DNA from 3 places in the Actinokineospora spheciospongiae genome. Region 1 is predicted to be linked to each of the others. Evidence: riboswitches for the same ligand, from Rfam matches in the RefSeq annotation. Region 1 holds a riboswitch; each other region holds the start of a gene.

Region 1 (5,686 bases):
AGCGGGCATCGCCGCGCTGACCCTGGTCGCCGCCGACGAACTCGACCGCTACGGGGTCCGGGTCAACGCCATCGCCCCGATCGCCCGCACCCGGCTCACCCTGGCGACCCCGGGCATGGGCGCGCTGTTCGCCCAGGAGGTCGAAGAAGGCGAGTTCGACGCCTTCGACCCGGCCAACATCGCCCCGATGGTGGCCTACCTCGCGACCGAGAAGTGCCCGTTCACCGGCAAGGTGTTCTCGGTCCAGGGCGGCGCGATCTCCGAGCTGCGCGGCTGGCGGGGCGAGCGGACCGTCGAGACCGACGGCCCGTGGACGGTGGCGGGGATCGACGAACAACTGGCCGACTGGGCCTGAGGGGAACACCATGACCACCGCCCACGAGCTGGGCCTCGGCCTGACCGGGGAACACACCGCGCTCGCCGACTCCGTGCGCGGCTTCGCCGCCCGACACCTCGGCGCGGACGTCCTGCGCGCCGCCGTCGACGCCGACCGCGAGAGCCTGCCGCCGTTCTGGGGTGCGCTGGGCGCCCAGGGCCTGCTCGGCCTGCACGTGCCCGAGGAGCACGGCGGCGCGGGCGCCGGGCTGCTGGAACTGGCGGTCGTCCTGGAAGCGCTCGGCCGGGCCGCACAGCCCGGCCCCCTGCTGCCGACCACGCTCGCCTCCGCGCTGCTGGTCGCCTCCACCGCGAAGGTGCGGGGCGACCTGCTCCCCGGCTTGGCGGACGGCTCGACCACCGCCGCGGTCGGCCTGGCCGAACCACTGACGGCGACCGCAGGCCCGGACGGCGTGACCGTCACCGGCTCCACCACCGGCGTGCTCGGGGGAGCGGTGGCCGACGTCCTCGTGCTGCCCGCGCGGATCGACGACGGGCTCCGGTGGGTCGTCCTCGACCGGGCGGACCTCGACGTCCGCGAGCGCGACAGCCTCGACGTCATCCGCCGCTCCGCCCTGGTCGCCACGCGGGAACCGGTGCCGGTGCCCGAGGACCGGGTGCTGCGCGACCTGAGCGCCGAGCGGGTCCGCTCCATCGCGGCCGTCGTGCTCGGCGCCGAAGCGGTCGGCGTGGCGTCCTGGTGCACCACGACCGCCGCCGAGTACGCGAAGGTGCGGGTCCAGTTCGGACGCCCGATCGGCCAGTTCCAGGGCGTCAAGCACAAGTGCGCCGCCATGGGCGTCGAACTCGAACGCGCCCGCGCGAGCGTCTGGGACGCCGCCCGCGCGCTGGACGCGGGCGACGACACCGCGGACTTCGCCGCCGCCGTGGCCGCGGTGGTCGCCCCCGACGCCGCCGTGCGCTGCGGAGCCGACTGCGTCCAGGTCCTCGGCGGCATCGGGTTCACCTGGGAACACGACGCCCACCTGTACTACCGGCGCGCGCTGACGCTGCGCGGCCTGCTCGGCGGCAGCGCGCAGTGGTCCGCGGAAGTGGCCCGGCACGCCTTGGGCGGCGACGCCCGCCGGGTCCGCATCGACCTGCCCGACGGCGCCGAGGCGATCCGCGAGGCGGTGCGCGGGGAACTGGCCGCGATCGCCGCGCTCGACCCGGACGAGCAGTTGGTGGCGCTCGGCGACGGCGGCTGGGTCCAACCGCACCTGCCCCGCCCCCACGGCCGCGGCGCGGACCCGCTGGAACAGGTCGTCATCAGCGAGGAACTGAAGCACGCGGGCATCCCGCTGCCGGAGCTGCTGATGGGCGGCTGGGCGGTCCCGCCGATCGTCGCCTTCGGCACCGAGGAGCAGAAGCAGCGCGTGGTGGTGCCGACCCTGCGCGGTGAAGTCGTGTGGTGCCAGTTGTTCTCCGAACCCGGCGCCGGTTCCGACCTCGCCTCCCTCACCACCAGGGCCACGCGGGTGGAGGGCGGGTGGAAGGTCAACGGCCAGAAGATCTGGACCACGGTCGCCCAGTTCTCCGACTGGGCCATGCTCATCGCCCGCACCGACCCGGACGCGCCCAAGCACGAGGGCATCACCTACTTCATCCTCGACATGTCCACCCCCGGCATCACCGTGCGGCCGCTGCGCGAGGCGACCGGTTCCCAGCTTTTCAACGAGGTCTTCCTCGACGACGTGTTCATTCCCGACAACTGCGTCGTCGGGGAACCCGGTCAGGGGTGGACGGTCGCCCGCGCGACCCTGTCCAGCGAACGCGTCGCCCTGGGCCGGGGCAACGCCTCCTATCCCACGCTGGCGGACCTGCTCGAATTCGTCGACGGCCGCGACCTCGACGCGACCGCGCTGAACCGGGTCGGCGAGTTCGCCTGCGAGAACCACGTCCTCGACCTGCTCGGTGCCCGTACGGTGCTCAAGCAGCTCTCCGGGGTGGACGTGAGCACGACGTCGAGCGTCGGCAAGCTGCTCAGCATGCGCTTCGGGCAGCAGATCGCGGAGTTCTGCGTGGCACAGCTCGGGATCGCCGGGGTGGTGGCGGTCTCCGGGGAACCCAGCGACCGGTGGATGGACCAGGTCGTGGCCTGCCGCGCCATGACGATCTACGGCGGCACCACCGAGGTCCAGCTCAACGTCATCGGCGAACGCATGCTCGGCCTGCCCCGCGACGCCGCCTGACTGCGGCCCGCACCGGGAACGGGCGGCGTCGAGGGCCGCTCGGGTTCGCGCGTCCTGCCGATGGCGGTGCGCGGCGAACCCGGGCCGGTTCCGGGGGGCACCGGTGGGGGTGCCTAGGCTGTCGGTGACGGGTGCGGGAATCCGGTGGGAATCCGGAGCGGTCGCGCCACTGTGACCGGTCGTCCTCACCGACGACCGGCAGCCAGACCCCTCCCCGTCGCTGGTGTTCCCAGGCCGCGCAAGCCACGAGGAGGTCACGATGACGGACGACGAGGGGAACCGCACCCGGTCCGGGCGCGGGTGAGGCTCCGCGTCGGCACCACCGCCTCCGTGCTCGTGGTGGTGCTCGGGCTCAGCCTCGTCCTGTCCACGGCGTTCGGCGCCGAGCCGCTGGGGCTGTCCGAGGTGGGTCGCGCGCTGTGGGGGCGGCTGCACGGCGGGATCGCGGTGGACCTCGCCGCCGACACGATCGTCTGGCAGTTCCGGGTGCCCCGGGTGCTGCTCGCCGCCCTGGTGGGTGCCGGGTTGGCCGTGGCGGGCGTCGGGATGCAGACCCTCGTGCGCAACCCGCTGGCCGACCCCTACCTGCTCGGGGTGTCCTCCGGGGCGGGGGTGGGCGCCACGGCGGTGATCACGACGGGGCTGTTCGCCTCGGCCGGGATCTTCGCCCTGACCGCCGGTGCCCTGGTGGGTGCGCTGGCGGCGGCGCTGATCGTGTTCGGGGTCGCCACCGCGCAGGGCGGGTTGACCCCGCTGCGGCTGGTGCTGACCGGGACCGTCCTCGGGTCGATGTTCTCCGCGCTCGCCAGTTACCTGGTCTTCCGCAGCCCGGACCCCGCCGCCGCCCAGTCGGTCCTGTTCTGGCTGTTGGGGAGCCTGGCAGGCGCCACCTGGCAGCAGTTGCTGCTGCCCGCCGCGGTGGTGCCCGCGGTGGTGGTGCTGTTGCTGCTGGGCAGCCGGTGGTTGGACGCGTTGCTCGTCGGACCGGACACCGCGGCGGCGGTCGGGGTGCCGGTGCGCCGGGTCCGGGTCGGGCTGTTCGTGGCGCTGGGCGTCCTGGTGGGTGTCCTGGTCGCGGTCTCGGGCGGCATCGGGTTCGCCGGGCTCGTCGTCCCGCACGCCGCGCGGCTGCTGGTGGGTCCGAGGCACCGGGCGGTGCTGCCGGTCGCGGCCTTGAGCGGGGCGCTGTTCCTGGTGTGGGTCGACGTGGTCACCCGAGTCGCCGTGCGGCCCACCGAGATCCCGCTGAGCGTCGTGTCTGGCCTCATCGGTGCCCCGGCGTTCCTGGCCCTGCTGGGCAGGCGCCGCTACCGGTTCGGCGCATGAGCGCGCTGAGCGCGGTGGGCCTGACCTGCGCGGTGGGCCGCCGGGCGGTGCTGGTCGACGTGGCGTTCGACATCGCGCCCGGGCAGGTCGTCGGCGTGGTCGGGGCCAACGGCAGCGGCAAGTCGACCCTGCTGCGGGCGCTGGCGGGGATCACCCGACCGCCCCGGGGGCGGGTGCTCGTCGACGGGGAGGACCTGCACCGGCTGCCCGCGCGGGCCCGGGCCCGGCGGGTCGCGTTCGTCGGCCAGGACGAAGACCTCCCCTCGGGGTTGCTGGTGCGCGAAGCGGTCGCCCTCGGCCGCGTGCCCCACGCCGCGCCGTGGGACACCGACGACGCCGACCGGCCGATCGTGCTGGCGGCCCTGGCCGAGGTCGGCCTCGCCGACCTGGCGCGGCGACCGGTCGAGGACCTGTCCGGCGGCGAGCGGCGCCGGGTGTCCCTGGCGCGCGGACTGGCCCAGCGGGCCCCGGTGCTGGTGCTGGACGAACCGACCAACCACCTCGACGTCGGCCACCAACTGCGCCTGGTCGAACTGCTGCGCGGCCTGCACCGCACCGTCGTCGTCGCCATGCACGACCTGTCGCTGGCCGCGGCCACCTGCGACCGCCTGATCGTCGTCCACGGTGGACGGACCGCGCCCGCGCTCCCGCCCGCGGAGGCGCTTGCCTCCGAGGTGGTCCGCGCGGCCTTCGGTGTCCGCGCCACCCCGGTGATCGACCCGCACACCGGACGCACCCACCTGCTGATGTCCCTGGAGGATTCGTGAACCGCACTCCCGTCCTGCTCGCCTGCGCGCTCGCGCTCACCGCGTGCGGCAGCGCACCCGAACAACCGCGGGGCGGCGGCACCGCCACGGTGACCAACTGCGGCACGGCGGAGGAGTTCCCCGCGCCCGCGCAACGCCTGTTCGTCAACGACGGCAACATGATCGCCATGGTGCTGGCCGTCGGTGCCCAGGACCAGGTCGCCGCCGTGTCCAGCCTCCAGCGCGACGCCGCGACCCTGCGCGCGCACTACGGCCCGGCCGTGGACGCGCTCAAGCAGGTCGCCCCGCAGTACCCGTCGAAGGAAACCATCGTCGCCCAACGCCCCGACGTGGTGGTGGCGGGGTGGAACTACGGCTACAGCGAGGAGAAGGGCCTGACCCCCGACTCGCTGCGCGCCCAGGGCATCGCCCCGTACATCCTCACCGAGAGTTGCAGGCAGCAGGACGGCCAACGCGCCCGGGGGATCGTCGACCCGTGGCAGGCACTGCGCGAGGACCTGACCAACCTCGGCACCATCACCGGCCGCGCTCCCCGGGCCGCGGACGTGCTCACCGACCTCGACACCCGCCTGGCCGCACTCCGCGCGGCACCGCAACCGCCCACCCCGCCGACGGTGTTCCTCTTCGACAGCGCCAGCGACACGGTGTTCTCCAGCGGCCGCTTCGGCGCCCCGCAGGCCATCCTCGACGCCGCGGGCGCCCGCAACGCCCTCGCCGACCTCGACGACACCTGGACCGCGGTCTCCTGGGAGCGCGTCGCCGCCGCCGATCCCGCCGCCTTCCTGTTCGTCGACTACCCGCCGCAGACCTTCCAGCAGAAGATCGACCTGCTCACCGCCCGCCCCGGCATCGCCGACCTCCCCGCGGTGAAGCAACGCCGCTTCCTCAACCTCCCCTACGCGCTCTGGACCAGCAGCCCGCTCAACATCGACGCCGCCGAGCAGGTCCGGTCCGCGCTGGAGGAGTGGGGCCTCGCCCCCGCCTCGGGCCTCAAGCCCCGCGCCGACGACGAGGTCGCCGCGGGCT
Region 2 (5,686 bases), on a different contig from region 1:
ACTCGGCGTGCACCGGGGCGCCGGTGGCGGCCAGGTCGGCCACGGCGTGGCGCAGGGGTTCGTTGGCGGACAGGGCTTGCGCGTGCGCCTCGGGGAAACCGCCGGGCAGCACCAGCGCGGCGGTGCCCGGGGGCAGCGCGGTGTCGTGCAGCGGGTCGACCACGGCCACCTCGGCGCCCGCCGCGCGCAGCAGCTCCACGTGCTCGGCGTAGCCGAAGGTGAACGCCGGTCCACCCGCGACCGCGATCACCGGGGGCTGGGCCGCCATGACCGGACCGGCGGACTCCGCCAGCTCCGCCGCCGCGTCCCAGGCCGGGCCGTCGAGGTCGGGGGCCGAGCGGGCCAGCCGGACCACCGCGTCGAGGTCCACCGAGGACTCCACCAGGTCGCCCATGGCGGCCACCGCGCGCACCGCCTCGGCGCCGCGCTCCACGGCGGGCACCAGGCCCAGGTGCCGGGACGGGACGTCGACCTCGCCCGCCCGGCGGACCGCGCCCAGCACCGGCAGGCCCACGTCCAGGCACGCCTCGCGCAGCACCTCCTCGTGCCGGTCGGAACCGACCTGGTTGAGCACCACCCCCTCGATCCGCACCCCCGGCCGGTAGGAGCGGAACCCGTGCAGCAGCGCGGCGATGCTCGTGCTCTGCCCCCGGCAGTCCACGACCAGCAGCACCGGCGCGGACACCAGCCCGGCCACGTGCGCGGTCGAGCCGAACCCGCCCGCCTCGACGTGGTGGCCGATGCGGCCGTCGAACAGGCCCATCACGCCCTCGACGACCGCGATGTCCGCGCCCGCCGCGCCGTGCCGGAACAGCGGGGCGACGCGGTGCTCGCCGACCAGGACCGGGTCGAGGTTGCGGCCGGGGCGACCGGCGGCGACGGTGTGGTAGCCGGGGTCGATGTAGTCCGGGCCGACCTTGAACGGCGCCACCCGGTGCCCGCGCCGCCGCAGGGCCGCCACCAGGCCGGTCGCGATGGTCGTCTTGCCGCTGCCCGACCCCGGGGCGGCCACGACCAGGCGGGCTACCACTCGATGCCCCGCTGGCCCTTGGTGCCCGCGTCCATCGGGTGCTTGACCTTGGTCATGCGCGTGACCAGGTCGGCGTGCTCGACCAGCGCCTCCGGGGCGTCCCGGCCGGTGATCACCACGTGCTGGTGCCCCGGCCGGTCGCGCAGGGTGGCCACGACCTCGTCCACGTCGATCCAGCCCCACTTGAGCGGGTAGGTGAACTCGTCGAGCACGTACAGGTCGTGGGTCTGCGCGGCCAGCCGCCGGGCGATCTCCGCCCAGCCCTCGCGGGCGGCGGCGGCGTGGTCGTCGGAGTCGCCCTGCTTGCGCGACCACGACCACCCGGCGCCCATCTTGTGCCACTGCACCGGGCCGCCCTCGCCGGTCTCGGCGTGCAGCCGCCCCAACGCCAGGAACGCGTTCTCCTCGCCGACCTTCCACTTCGCCGACTTCACGAACTGGAACACCCCGATGTCCCAGCCCTGGTTCCAGCCGCGCAGCGCCAGGCCGAACGCGGCGGTGGACTTGCCCTTCATCTCCCCGGTGTGCACCACGACCAGTGGCCGGTTGCGGCGCTGGCGCGTGGTCAGCCCGTCCTGCGGCACCACCGACGGCTTGCCCTGCGGCATCGTCGGACCCCCTTACGCTGCGCGCGCGGCGCGGACGACCCCGGCCACGGCATCGGCGGACAGTTCCTCCAGGCGCAGCCCGGTGCCGCCCAGCGCGGCGCTCACCCGACCGGCCAGCCCCAGCCGCACCGGCCCGGACTCGCAGTCGACGACCACGCTGGCCACGCCGTCGGCGGCCACCAGCCCGGCGGCCCGCACCGCGTCGGCCACCGCGTCGCCACCCGGCCGGGCCGCGACGGTCGCCCGCCCGTCGGTCACGACCACCAGCAGCGCCCGGCGGCGCGGGTCGCGCAGCCGCTCCACCCGCAGCAGTTCCCGAGCCCGCAGCAGCCCGTCGGCCAGCGGGGTCCGCCCGCCGGTGCGCAGCGCGCGCAACCGGGCCACCGCCGCCTCCACCGACGACGTCGGCGGCAGCGCCACCTCGGCCCCGGGTCCGCGGAAGGTCACCAGGCCCACCTTGTCGCGGCGCTGGTAGGCGTCGCGCAGCAGGGAGATCACCGCGCCGGTCACCGCCGACATCCGCTTGCGCGCGGCCATCGATCCCGAGGCGTCGACCACGAACAGCACCAGGTTCGACTCGCGCCCCTCGCGCACCGCCCGCCGCACGTCGTCGGGCCGCACGACCAGGCCGGGGCCGCTGCGCCCGCGCACCAACTGCATCGGCGCCGCCGCGGTCATGGTGCCGACCAGGTGGATGCCGCTGCCCTGCGACGTGGCCGCGCGCAGCGCCCGCCCGGAGCCCGCCCGGGAGCGGGAGCGGCGCCCGGGAGCGCCCTCGCCGACGCCGTCGACCTGGAGCAGCCGGGCGGTGAACGCCGGGTCGGGGGTGGCGGGGGCCTGCGTGCCGCCGCCCCCGCCCTTCGGCTGGGTGTCCTGGCCCTCGGGGGCCGGACCGTCGGGGGGCGGGCTGTCGGATTGGCCCGAGTCGTCCGCCGGGCCGTCGCCCGGGTCGGGCGCGCCGCCGCCGGGGCCGTCCGGGCCGGGATCGGGATCGGGGTCCGGGTCGGTCCGCTCGGGTTCGCCGGTCTGCTCGGCGGCGTCGCGCAGCGCCTGGTCGAGCTGGTCCTGCTCGATGCCGGGCTCGTCGAACGGGTCGCGCCTGCGCCGGTGCGGCAGCGCCAGCCGGGCGGCCACCGCCACGTCCTCCTCGGCCACCGCGTCGGCCCCGCGCCAGGCGGCGTGCGCGATCGCGGCCCTGGCGAGCACCAGGTCCGCGCGCATCCCGTCCACGTCGAACGCCGCGCACACCGCCGCGATCCGGCGCAGCTCGGCGTCCGGCAGGGCGACCCCCGGCAGCGCCGCCCGCGCGGCGGCGATCCGGGCGGCCAGGTCGGCGTCGGCCGCCGCCCAGCCCGCGGCGAACCCGGCCGGGTCGGCCTCGAACGCCAGCCGCCGCCGGATCACCTCGGTGCGGGTGTCGACGTCGCGGGCCGCGCGCACCTCCACGGTCAGCCCGAACCGGTCGAGGAGCTGCGGGCGCAGCTCGCCCTCCTCCGGGTTCATCGTCCCGACCAGCAGGAACGACGCCGCGTGCGCCACCGACACGCCCTCGCGCTCCACGTGCGCGCGGCCCATGGCGGCGGCGTCGAGCAGCAGGTCCACCAGGTGGTCGTGCAGCAGGTTGACCTCGTCGACGTAGAGCACGCCCCGGTGCGCGGCGGCGAGCAGGCCGGGCTGGTAGGCGCGGACGCCCTCGGTCAGCGCGCGCTCCAGGTCCAGGGAGCCGATCAGCCGGTCCTCGGTGGCGCCGACCGGCAGCTCCACCAACCGCGCAGGCCGGGAAGCGGCATCGGGTTCGAGATGGGGGCCATCGGGGCAGCCGGGGTCCGGGGCGGCGGGGTCGCAGCCGAACCGGCAGCCCTCGACCACCGCCAGCGCGGGCAGCAGCGCGGCGAGCGCGCGCACCACGGTCGACTTCGCGGTGCCCTTCTCCCCGCGCACCAGCACCCCGCCGATCGCCGGGTGCACCGCGTTGAGCAGCAGGGACAACCGCAGGTCGGCGTGGCCGACGACGGCCGAGAACGGAAAACCGGCAGGACTGGGCACGCCACGATCCTCACTCCGGGTCCGCGCCCGGGTCGGTCTCGAGCAGGGGGCGAGTGTCCTGGCTCCCGGATCGCCGCGCTCCCGCCGCCTTCCCGGGGCTCGCGCCCCAGTGGCACCTCGACGGGAGAACTCCCCGGTCACAGTGGCGGGACCGCACCGGAATCGCACCGGTTTCCTCCGCACACCCTGCTTGGTCTGCCCGTGATCGTCGCATCCCGCACCGACGGGTGCCAAGCCACGTGGTGCGCGTCTCGACTGGTCGGCCGCCCGGGTGGGTTAGCGTTGCCGCCCGTGGTCACCGTGGTGGGTATCGGCGCCGACGGCTGGACCGGGCTGGCGCCCGCGTCCCGCTCGGCCCTCGCGCGCGCCGAGGTCGTGCTCGGCGCGCCCCGGCAACTGGACCTGCTGCCGCCCGAGGTGACCGCCGAGCGGGTCGCCTGGCCGACGCCGCTGCTGCCCGCCGTCCCCGCCCTGCTCGCGGCGCACGCCGGTTCGGTGCTGTGCGTGCTGGCCAGCGGGGACCCGATGTTCCACGGCATCGGCACCACTCTGGCCCGGCACACCGCCGTGCGCGTGCTGCCGCACCCGTCGTCGGCGTCGCTGGCCTGCGCCCGGTTGGGGTGGGCGCTGGACGGGGTCGCCGTGGTCAGCGCGGTGGCGCGACCGGTGGAGCGGCTGCACGCGGCGCTGCACCCGGGCGCCCGCGTGCTGGTGCTGAGCGAGGGTTCGCGGACCCCGGCGGCGGTGGCGGCGCTGCTGCGCGACCGGGGGTTCGGGTCCAGCCGGATGACCGTGCTGTCCGACCTCGGCGCGGACACCGAGGCCGTGGTCACCGCGACGGCCGCCGGGTGGTCGGGCGAGGCGGGTCCGCTGAACGTGGTCGCGGTCGAGTGCGCGGCCGACCCGGGGGCGCGGCGGCTGCCGCGGGTGCCGGGCCTGCCCGACGACGTGTTCGAGCACGACGGGCAGATCACCAAGCGGGAGGTCCGCGCGCTGACCGTGTCGTCGCTGGCCCCCGAGCCGGGTGAGCTGCTGTGGGACGTGGGCGCCGGGTCGGGCAGCGTCGGGATCGAGTGGTCGCGGGCGGACCCGGCGTGCCGGGCCGTCGCGGTGGAACCCCGGGCGGACCGGGCCGGGCGGATCGGCCGCAACGCGCTGGCGCTGGGCGTGCCGGAGCTGCGGGTGGTGACCGGGCCCGCGCCGGGTGCGCTGGCCGGGCTGCCGGAACCGGACGCGGTGTTCGTCGGCGGGGGAGTGACGGCGGACGGGGTGCTGCCCGCGTGCTGGGCGGCGCTGCGACCGGGCGGGCGGCTGGTGGTCAACGCCGTGACGCTGGAGTCGGAGGTGCTGGTGGCGCGCTGGCACGGCGAGGTCGGCGGCACGCTGACCCGGGTGTCGGTGGGCCGGGCCGGGCCGGTCGGGGGTTTCACCGGGTGGCGCCAAGCCATGCCGGTGACGCAGTGGGTAGCCGTGAAGGAGAGCGAGTGACCGTCCACTTCATCGGGGCCGGGCCGGGTGCGGCCGACCTGATCACCGTGCGCGGGCAGCGGGTCGTGGCCGCCGCCCCGGTGTGCCTGTACGCGGGCGCGCTGGTGCCGGTCGAGCTGCTGGAGCTGTGCCCGCCGGGCGCGCGCCGGGTCGACACCGCGAACCTGACGCTGGACGAGATCGTGGCCGAGTTGCTCGCCGCGCACGCCGCCGGGCACGACGTGGCCCGGCTGCACTCCGGCGACCCGTCGGTGTTCAGCGCCGTGGCCGAGCAGATGCGCCGCCTTGACGCGGCCGGGGTGCCCTACGAGGTGGTGCCCGGGGTGCCCGCGTTCGCCGCCGCCGCCGCCGCGCTCAAGACCGAGCTGACCGTGCCGGGCGTCGGCCAGACCGTCGTGCTGACCCGCACCTCGGCCCGGGCGACGCCGATGCCGCCGGGGGAGGACCTGGCGTCGCTGGGCCGCAGCCGGTCGACGATGGTGCTGCACCTGGCCGTGCAGCGCATCGACGAGGT
Region 3 (5,686 bases), on a different contig from region 1:
TTCGCCGAGCGCGGCCAGGCCGAGCGTGGTCTTGCCCGCACCGGAACCGCCCAGCACCGCGAGCACCCGCCCGGCTCCCAGCCGCAGGGAGACGTCCTCGAGCAGCGCGCGGTCGCCCGCGTCCGCGCGGAGTCCGTCGAGCCGCAGCAGGGTCATCCGGTCCTCCGCCCGCGCCCCAGGACCGAGTCCGCGACCAGGTTGGCGCCCACGCACAACCCCACCAGCAGCGCCGAGGGCACCAGCACCACCGCGGGCTGCGCGTCCAGGGCGTCGCTGTTGCGGTCGATGACCACGGCCCAGTCCACCGACCCCGACGGCAGGCCCAGCCCCAGGAAGTTCGCCGACGCCACCAATCCCAGCACCAGCGCGACCCGCGTTCCCGCGTCGGTGGCCACCGGCCCCAGCGCGGACCGGGCGACGTACCCGACGTGGATTCGCCACCACGACTGCCCCTGCAGGTACAGCGCCTCCACCGCCACCCGGCACCCCGGTGCCAGCGCCGCCGCCCGCACGACCCGGACCACCGCGGGCACCTGCACCGCCGCCGCGGTGAACACCAGCACCACCGCCCCGCGGTGCCCGGTGGCCGCGAGCACCATCAGCACCAGCAGCGACGGGAACGCCAGCACCAGGTCCAGCCCGCGCATCAGGACCTCGTCGACCACCCGCCGCTGCCCGGCCGCCACCAACCCGACCGGCACGCCGACGCCGTAGGCCAGCCCCAGCGCCGCCGCGGTGAACCCCACCACCGACAGGCCGCCGGAGAGCACCACCGCCAGCACGTCGCGCCCCAGCACGTCGGTTCCCAGCGGGTGCCCGGCCCTCGGGGGCGCCGACGGCGCACCGACCGGGTCGACCGACCCGGCCACCAGCGGTCCGCCCAGTGCCACCAGCAGCGGGACCACCAGCAACACCCACCCCAGCGCCCGGCTCACCGCAGCACCAGCTCCCGGCGCGGGGTCAGCCGGTGGGCGACCAGGTCCGCCGCCAGGTTGCCCAGCACCACCACCCCGGCGAAGACCAGCACGTACCCCTGGATCTGCGGGATGTCGCGGTTCTGCACCGCCTCCACGAACCCCGTCCCCAACCCCGGCACCGCGAACAGCGACTCCACCACCACCGCGCCCGTGAGCAAACCCTCCACCGTCCGCGCGAGCTGCTGCACCACCGGCGCCGAGGCCCCCGGCAGCACGTGGCGCAGCACGACCGCGTGCTCCGGGAGGCCGAGCAACCGCAGGTGCCCGGCCACCTCGCCCGCGCTGTGCTCCGCCACGCCGATGCGGATCTGCCGCGCCAGGTCGCACAGCTGCCGCGCCACCAGCACGGTCACCGGCAGCACCAGCACCTCCGGCCGGGCGAGCAGGTCCACCCCGGCCGCGGTCGCCGGGAACAGGCCGCCGTGCACGGCCAGGCCCGCCACCAGCAGCAGGCCGAGGACGAACTCCGGCACCGCGTGCAGCAGCACCGCGACCGACGTCAGCACCCGGTCCACCCGGGAGCCCTCCCGCAGCCCGCTCGCCACCCCGACCAGCAGGGCCAGCGGCAGCAGCACGAGCAGCGTGACCCCCGCGAGCAGCGCCGTGGCGGCCAAGCGGCGACCGATCTCCTCCGCCACCGGTAGGCCGGTCACCAGGGATTCACCCAGGTCACCGGTGAACAGGCCGGAAATCCAGCGTCCGAATCGGACGGTCAGCGGCTGGTCCAGGCCCAGGCGGGCGCGGACGACCGCGACGTCCTCCGGTGCGGCGTGCTCGGTCAGCACCACCGAGGACGCGTCGCCGGGGAGCAGGGCGGTCATGCCGAACGTGGCCACCAGGACGACCAGCGCCTGCACCGCGGCCAGCCCCAGGCGCCTGGCCGGGTAGCCCGGCACCTCAGGACAGGGTGACGCGGTCGAACCTGGCCCAGTCGGCGGTGTTCGGCGGGGCGCCCACCACACCGGACACCCGCTTCGACGTGGCCACCGTCCAGTTGCTGAACCCCCAGGCGAGCAGCCCGGCCCGGTCGTGGGTGATCCGCTGGGCCTCGGCGAGCAGGGCCAGCCGCTGCCGCTCGTCGGCGGTGGCGACGGCGCGGTCCAGCAGGTCGTCGAAGTCGGGGGAGGTGAAGCCGTTGGTGTTGCTGGAGCCCCGGGTGCGGAAGCGCTGCTTGAGGAAGGTGGGCACGGGCAGGGTGGCGGTGCGGGTGTGCGCGGCGACGCCCTTGGTCTTGATCTCGGTGAAGTAGGTGCTCGACGCGCGGGTGCTGGGGGTGACGACCAGGCCGATCTCCGAGAGCTGGCGGGAGATGAGCGTCGCCGCCGTCTCGAAGCAGGGGTCGATGTCGCTGGTCTCCAGCGGGAACGCCAAGCCCTCGGCACCGGCCTCGCGGACCAGCGCGCGGGCCGCGTCCACGTCCCGGCTGCGCTGGGGCAGGTCGGCGGCGTACCCGCGCAGGCCCTTGCCGAACAGGTCGTTGCCCACCTCGCCGCGCCCGGACAGGGCGATCCGGTTCAGCTCGTCGCGGTCCACGCCCAGCAGCACGGCCCGCACCAGCCGGGGGTCGGAGAATGGCGGCTCGGTGAGCCGCAGGGCCACGCCCTGCATGGTCGTCAGCCTCGTCTCCAGCAGCGACACCCCGGACTCGCCGGTGAGCCGGGCCGCGGTGCCCGTCGCCAGGTCGTGGGCGTAGTCGACCTGGCCGGACAGCAGGGCGTTGACCCGCGCCGCCTCCTCGTTGACCGGGACGAACTCCAGTTCCGCCACGGTCGGCCGACCCTCCCAGTGACCCTCCCAGGCGTGGAACACGGCCGGGCCGCCCGGGGTGAAGGACCCGAAGCGGAACGGCCCCGAACCGACCGGGGCGGTGAAGTCCGTGGTCCCCGCGGGCACGATCTCGGTCCCGGGAGCGCCCAGCCCCGAGGCGAACTCGAAGTCCGGCGCGGCCAGCACGAACTCCACCTCGGTGGGGGACAGCGCCCGGCTCGCGCCGAAGTCCACCGTGGCGAAGTACTGCCGCGACGACGACGCCACCGCCGGGTCGGCCACCCGCCGCAGGCTGTGGAGCACGTCCTCGGCGGTCACCGGCTTGTTGTCGTGGAACGCGGCTTTCCGCAGCTTGACCCGCCACCGCCGCCCGGTGGGGTCGCTCTCCCAGGACTCGGCCAGCCGGGGCCGCAGCGACATGTCCGCGTTGTAGGCAACGAGGGTGTCGAACAGGGCTTTCGCCCGCGCTTGGTCGACGAACAGCGACACCAGCGCCGGGTCCAGCGTCTCCTTCGACCCGCCCGCGGCGAACGCGACCCGCAGTCGCCCGGACGCGGCGGGACCGGGGCCCGCGCAGGCGGTCAGGGGACCGAGGACGGCGGCCCCGAGGACACCGCCCAGCAGCGCGCGGCGGGAGAACTGGACCATGGTGGCGACCTCCGGGACGGCGAGTGCTGTCCCGGGCGTCCGCGCGGCGCGGAACGGGGACCCGTTCCGCACTCCGCGACAGACAGGGTTGTTCGTGTTCCCGGGCGGGCATTCCGACTCGTGGCGCGCGGCCACTCACGGTTGCGGGTCAGCGCCGGATTCGCACCGGCTTCCCCCGCCGGGGGACTGTTCGGTTGTGCGAGGACCGTAGCCCACGGCCCGTGCCCGGTGGCACGTGACTCCGGGCACGGTGCGACGTCCGCTCCGGTTCAGCCGAAGGTGACGGACTCGGTCTTGACCGTTCCCGCCCGGCGCCCAGGAGCGGTGTGGTGGTCCCAGCAGAGGTTCGTGTGGTCGATCACCTTGTCCGGCGCCGGTGCGCCCCACTCGGAGAGGTCCTCGGTGGTGTGCGCGTCGGCCACGAGCGTCGCGTCGTAGCCTCGGGTGATCGCCCCGTGCAGGGTGCCCCGAATGCACGCGTCGGTCTGCGCGCCGCTGACGACGAGGCTGCCCACCCGGTGTGCCGCGAGCACGGCCTCCAGGTCGGTGTCGTCGAAGGAGTCGGCGTAGGCCTTGTGCACCAACGGTTCTGACTCGTCCTGGACCAGTTCGGGGACGTACTGCCACTTCTCGCTGCCCCGGGGGAACTCGTCCGAGTGGTGCTGCACCCACACGACGGTCGTGCCCGCCGCGCGGGCCCGGTCGACCAGGGTGGCGATGTTGGCGATGACGCCCTCCCGGTTGTGCGTCCCCGCCATGACCCCGTTCTGGACGTCGATGACGAGCAGCGCGGTGTTCGGGCGGTCGGTCAGGGTGGTCATGTCGCTCCTCGGGGTCGGTGTGCGTCCACCGTAGGACCGGGCACCGACAGAATTGCCGGGTTCTCGCGGCGGAACGGCCTGTGGATACGAAGAGTGCGAATCCGATCACGCACCGGTACCCTTGGCGGCTCGTGGTCGAGTGCGAGTCGGGGGAACTGCCGGTGAAGGCGAAGGTGTGGGCGCGAATCGCCCTGGTCGTGCTGTTGTCGTTGACGGGGCTCGCCGGTGTGGCCTCGGCCGCCCCGGTCGGGCGGGTGCCGGTGGTGCTGTTCCCGGCCTTCCACCTGAACAGGTTGGAAGTCGTGGTGGCGGGCCAGACGGCGGCGCCGGAGTGCCCGAGGACCGGCCGTTTCCAGGACTGGTACCGCAACGACCGGCCGAGCGCCGATTTCAGCCAGGTGTGCCAGGACAAGCTGCTGACCCTGCGGTACAGGGCCGACCGGGCGGTGCCGATGTCCGCGCGCTTCTCCGAGCAACCCGGGGTGCGCGTGCGCCTGGTCGACTTCGGACGGACCTCCAGCGCCCCCTTCTACGAAACCATGTACCGCAGGCTGGAGTCGGTGGGCTACGTCCGCGACCGGGACATCCGGGTGGCCGGTTACGACTCGCGCCTGACCCCCGACATGGGCGGCTTCCTGCCCCGGACCGTGCGCCTCATCGAGGACACCGTGCGCGCCAACGGCGGCCGGAAGGTCCACCTCGTCGGCCACTCCAACGGCCCGCTGTACGCCCACTACCTCCTGACCCACACCACCCGCGAGTGGCGCGATCGGCACATCCACGGCTTCACCCCGATCGCGGGCAACTTCCCCGGCCAGGGCCTGCTGTACCCGACCCTGTTCACCGGCCTGAACATCCAGGACTTCGGCTACCCCACCACGGTCGAGAACGCCGAGAGCAGCGCCCGCATGTACCAGGCCGCCCCTTCCACCTACATGAGCGCCGCCGACCCCGAGGTCTTCGGGGACCGGGAGGTCGTCCTCACCGACCGGTCGACGGGCCGTTCCTACACGCCCCGCGACCACCCCCGCCTCCTCGCCGACGCGAACCTCCCCGTCGCGGCCGAGATCGCCCGCCACTACGTGGGATTCGTGGAGTTCACCAGCCCCCGGTGGTTCCCGAACGTCGACGTCCACGCGGAGAAGGGCTCCGGCCTGTCGACGGTGGTGGGCGCCACCCTGCCCGACCTCCGCACCGGCCAACTCCTCACCCCGCCCCAGTTCCTCACCCGGGACGGCGACGGCAACCAGGAAGACCTCACCAACGACGCCGTCCGCGTCTGGAACGCCATGCGCCACCACCACTTCTCCCTGACCGACAACCCCGGTGTGGACCACTTCGCCCTCCCCAACGACCCCCAGGTGCTGGACCGCCTGGTCGCCACCCTCCAGACCCCGTGAGCACCGGGCAACCGGCCTCCCGCGCCCTGCTGGCAGGCGCGGTGTCCTGCTGGCTCCTGGCGGTGGCGGTATA

Evidence for each region. A riboswitch is a leader RNA that binds a small molecule or an ion and turns the genes downstream of it on or off. The one in region 1 is predicted to bind cobalamin.
Region 2: another riboswitch for cobalamin. It lies ahead of DFQ13_RS24080 (VWA domain-containing protein); the one in region 1 lies ahead of DFQ13_RS13095 (FecCD family ABC transporter permease).
Region 3: another riboswitch for cobalamin. It lies ahead of DFQ13_RS01585 (ABC transporter substrate-binding protein); the one in region 1 lies ahead of DFQ13_RS13095 (FecCD family ABC transporter permease).

What each region holds. Positions count from the first base shown of each region.
Region 1 is NZ_QHCP01000004.1:465,827-471,512, forward strand. It holds gene DFQ13_RS13085 (SDR family oxidoreductase) at 1-355, shown strand, start outside; gene DFQ13_RS13090 (acyl-CoA dehydrogenase) at 366-2,567, shown strand; cobalamin riboswitch at 2,679-2,800, shown strand; gene DFQ13_RS13095 (FecCD family ABC transporter permease) at 2,868-3,893, shown strand; gene DFQ13_RS13100 (ABC transporter ATP-binding protein) at 3,890-4,660, shown strand; gene DFQ13_RS13105 (ABC transporter substrate-binding protein) at 4,657-5,686, shown strand, end outside.
Region 2 is NZ_QHCP01000010.1:90,741-96,426, reverse strand. It holds gene DFQ13_RS24090 (cobyrinate a,c-diamide synthase) at 1-1,030, opposite strand, end outside; gene cobO (cob(I)yrinic acid a,c-diamide adenosyltransferase) at 1,024-1,638, opposite strand; gene DFQ13_RS24080 (VWA domain-containing protein) at 1,651-3,684, opposite strand; cobalamin riboswitch at 3,716-3,886, opposite strand; gene cbiE (precorrin-6y C5,15-methyltransferase (decarboxylating) subunit CbiE) at 3,976-5,172, shown strand; gene cobM (precorrin-4 C(11)-methyltransferase) at 5,169-5,686, shown strand, end outside.
Region 3 is NZ_QHCP01000001.1:378,627-384,312, forward strand. It holds gene DFQ13_RS01570 (ABC transporter ATP-binding protein) at 1-156, opposite strand, end outside; gene DFQ13_RS01575 (ABC transporter permease) at 153-935, opposite strand; gene DFQ13_RS01580 (ABC transporter permease) at 932-1,873, opposite strand; gene DFQ13_RS01585 (ABC transporter substrate-binding protein) at 1,875-3,464, opposite strand; cobalamin riboswitch at 3,479-3,617, opposite strand; gene DFQ13_RS01590 (isochorismatase family protein) at 3,662-4,213, opposite strand; gene DFQ13_RS01595 (lipase/acyltransferase domain-containing protein) at 4,375-5,613, shown strand; gene DFQ13_RS01600 (DUF998 domain-containing protein) at 5,610-5,686, shown strand, end outside.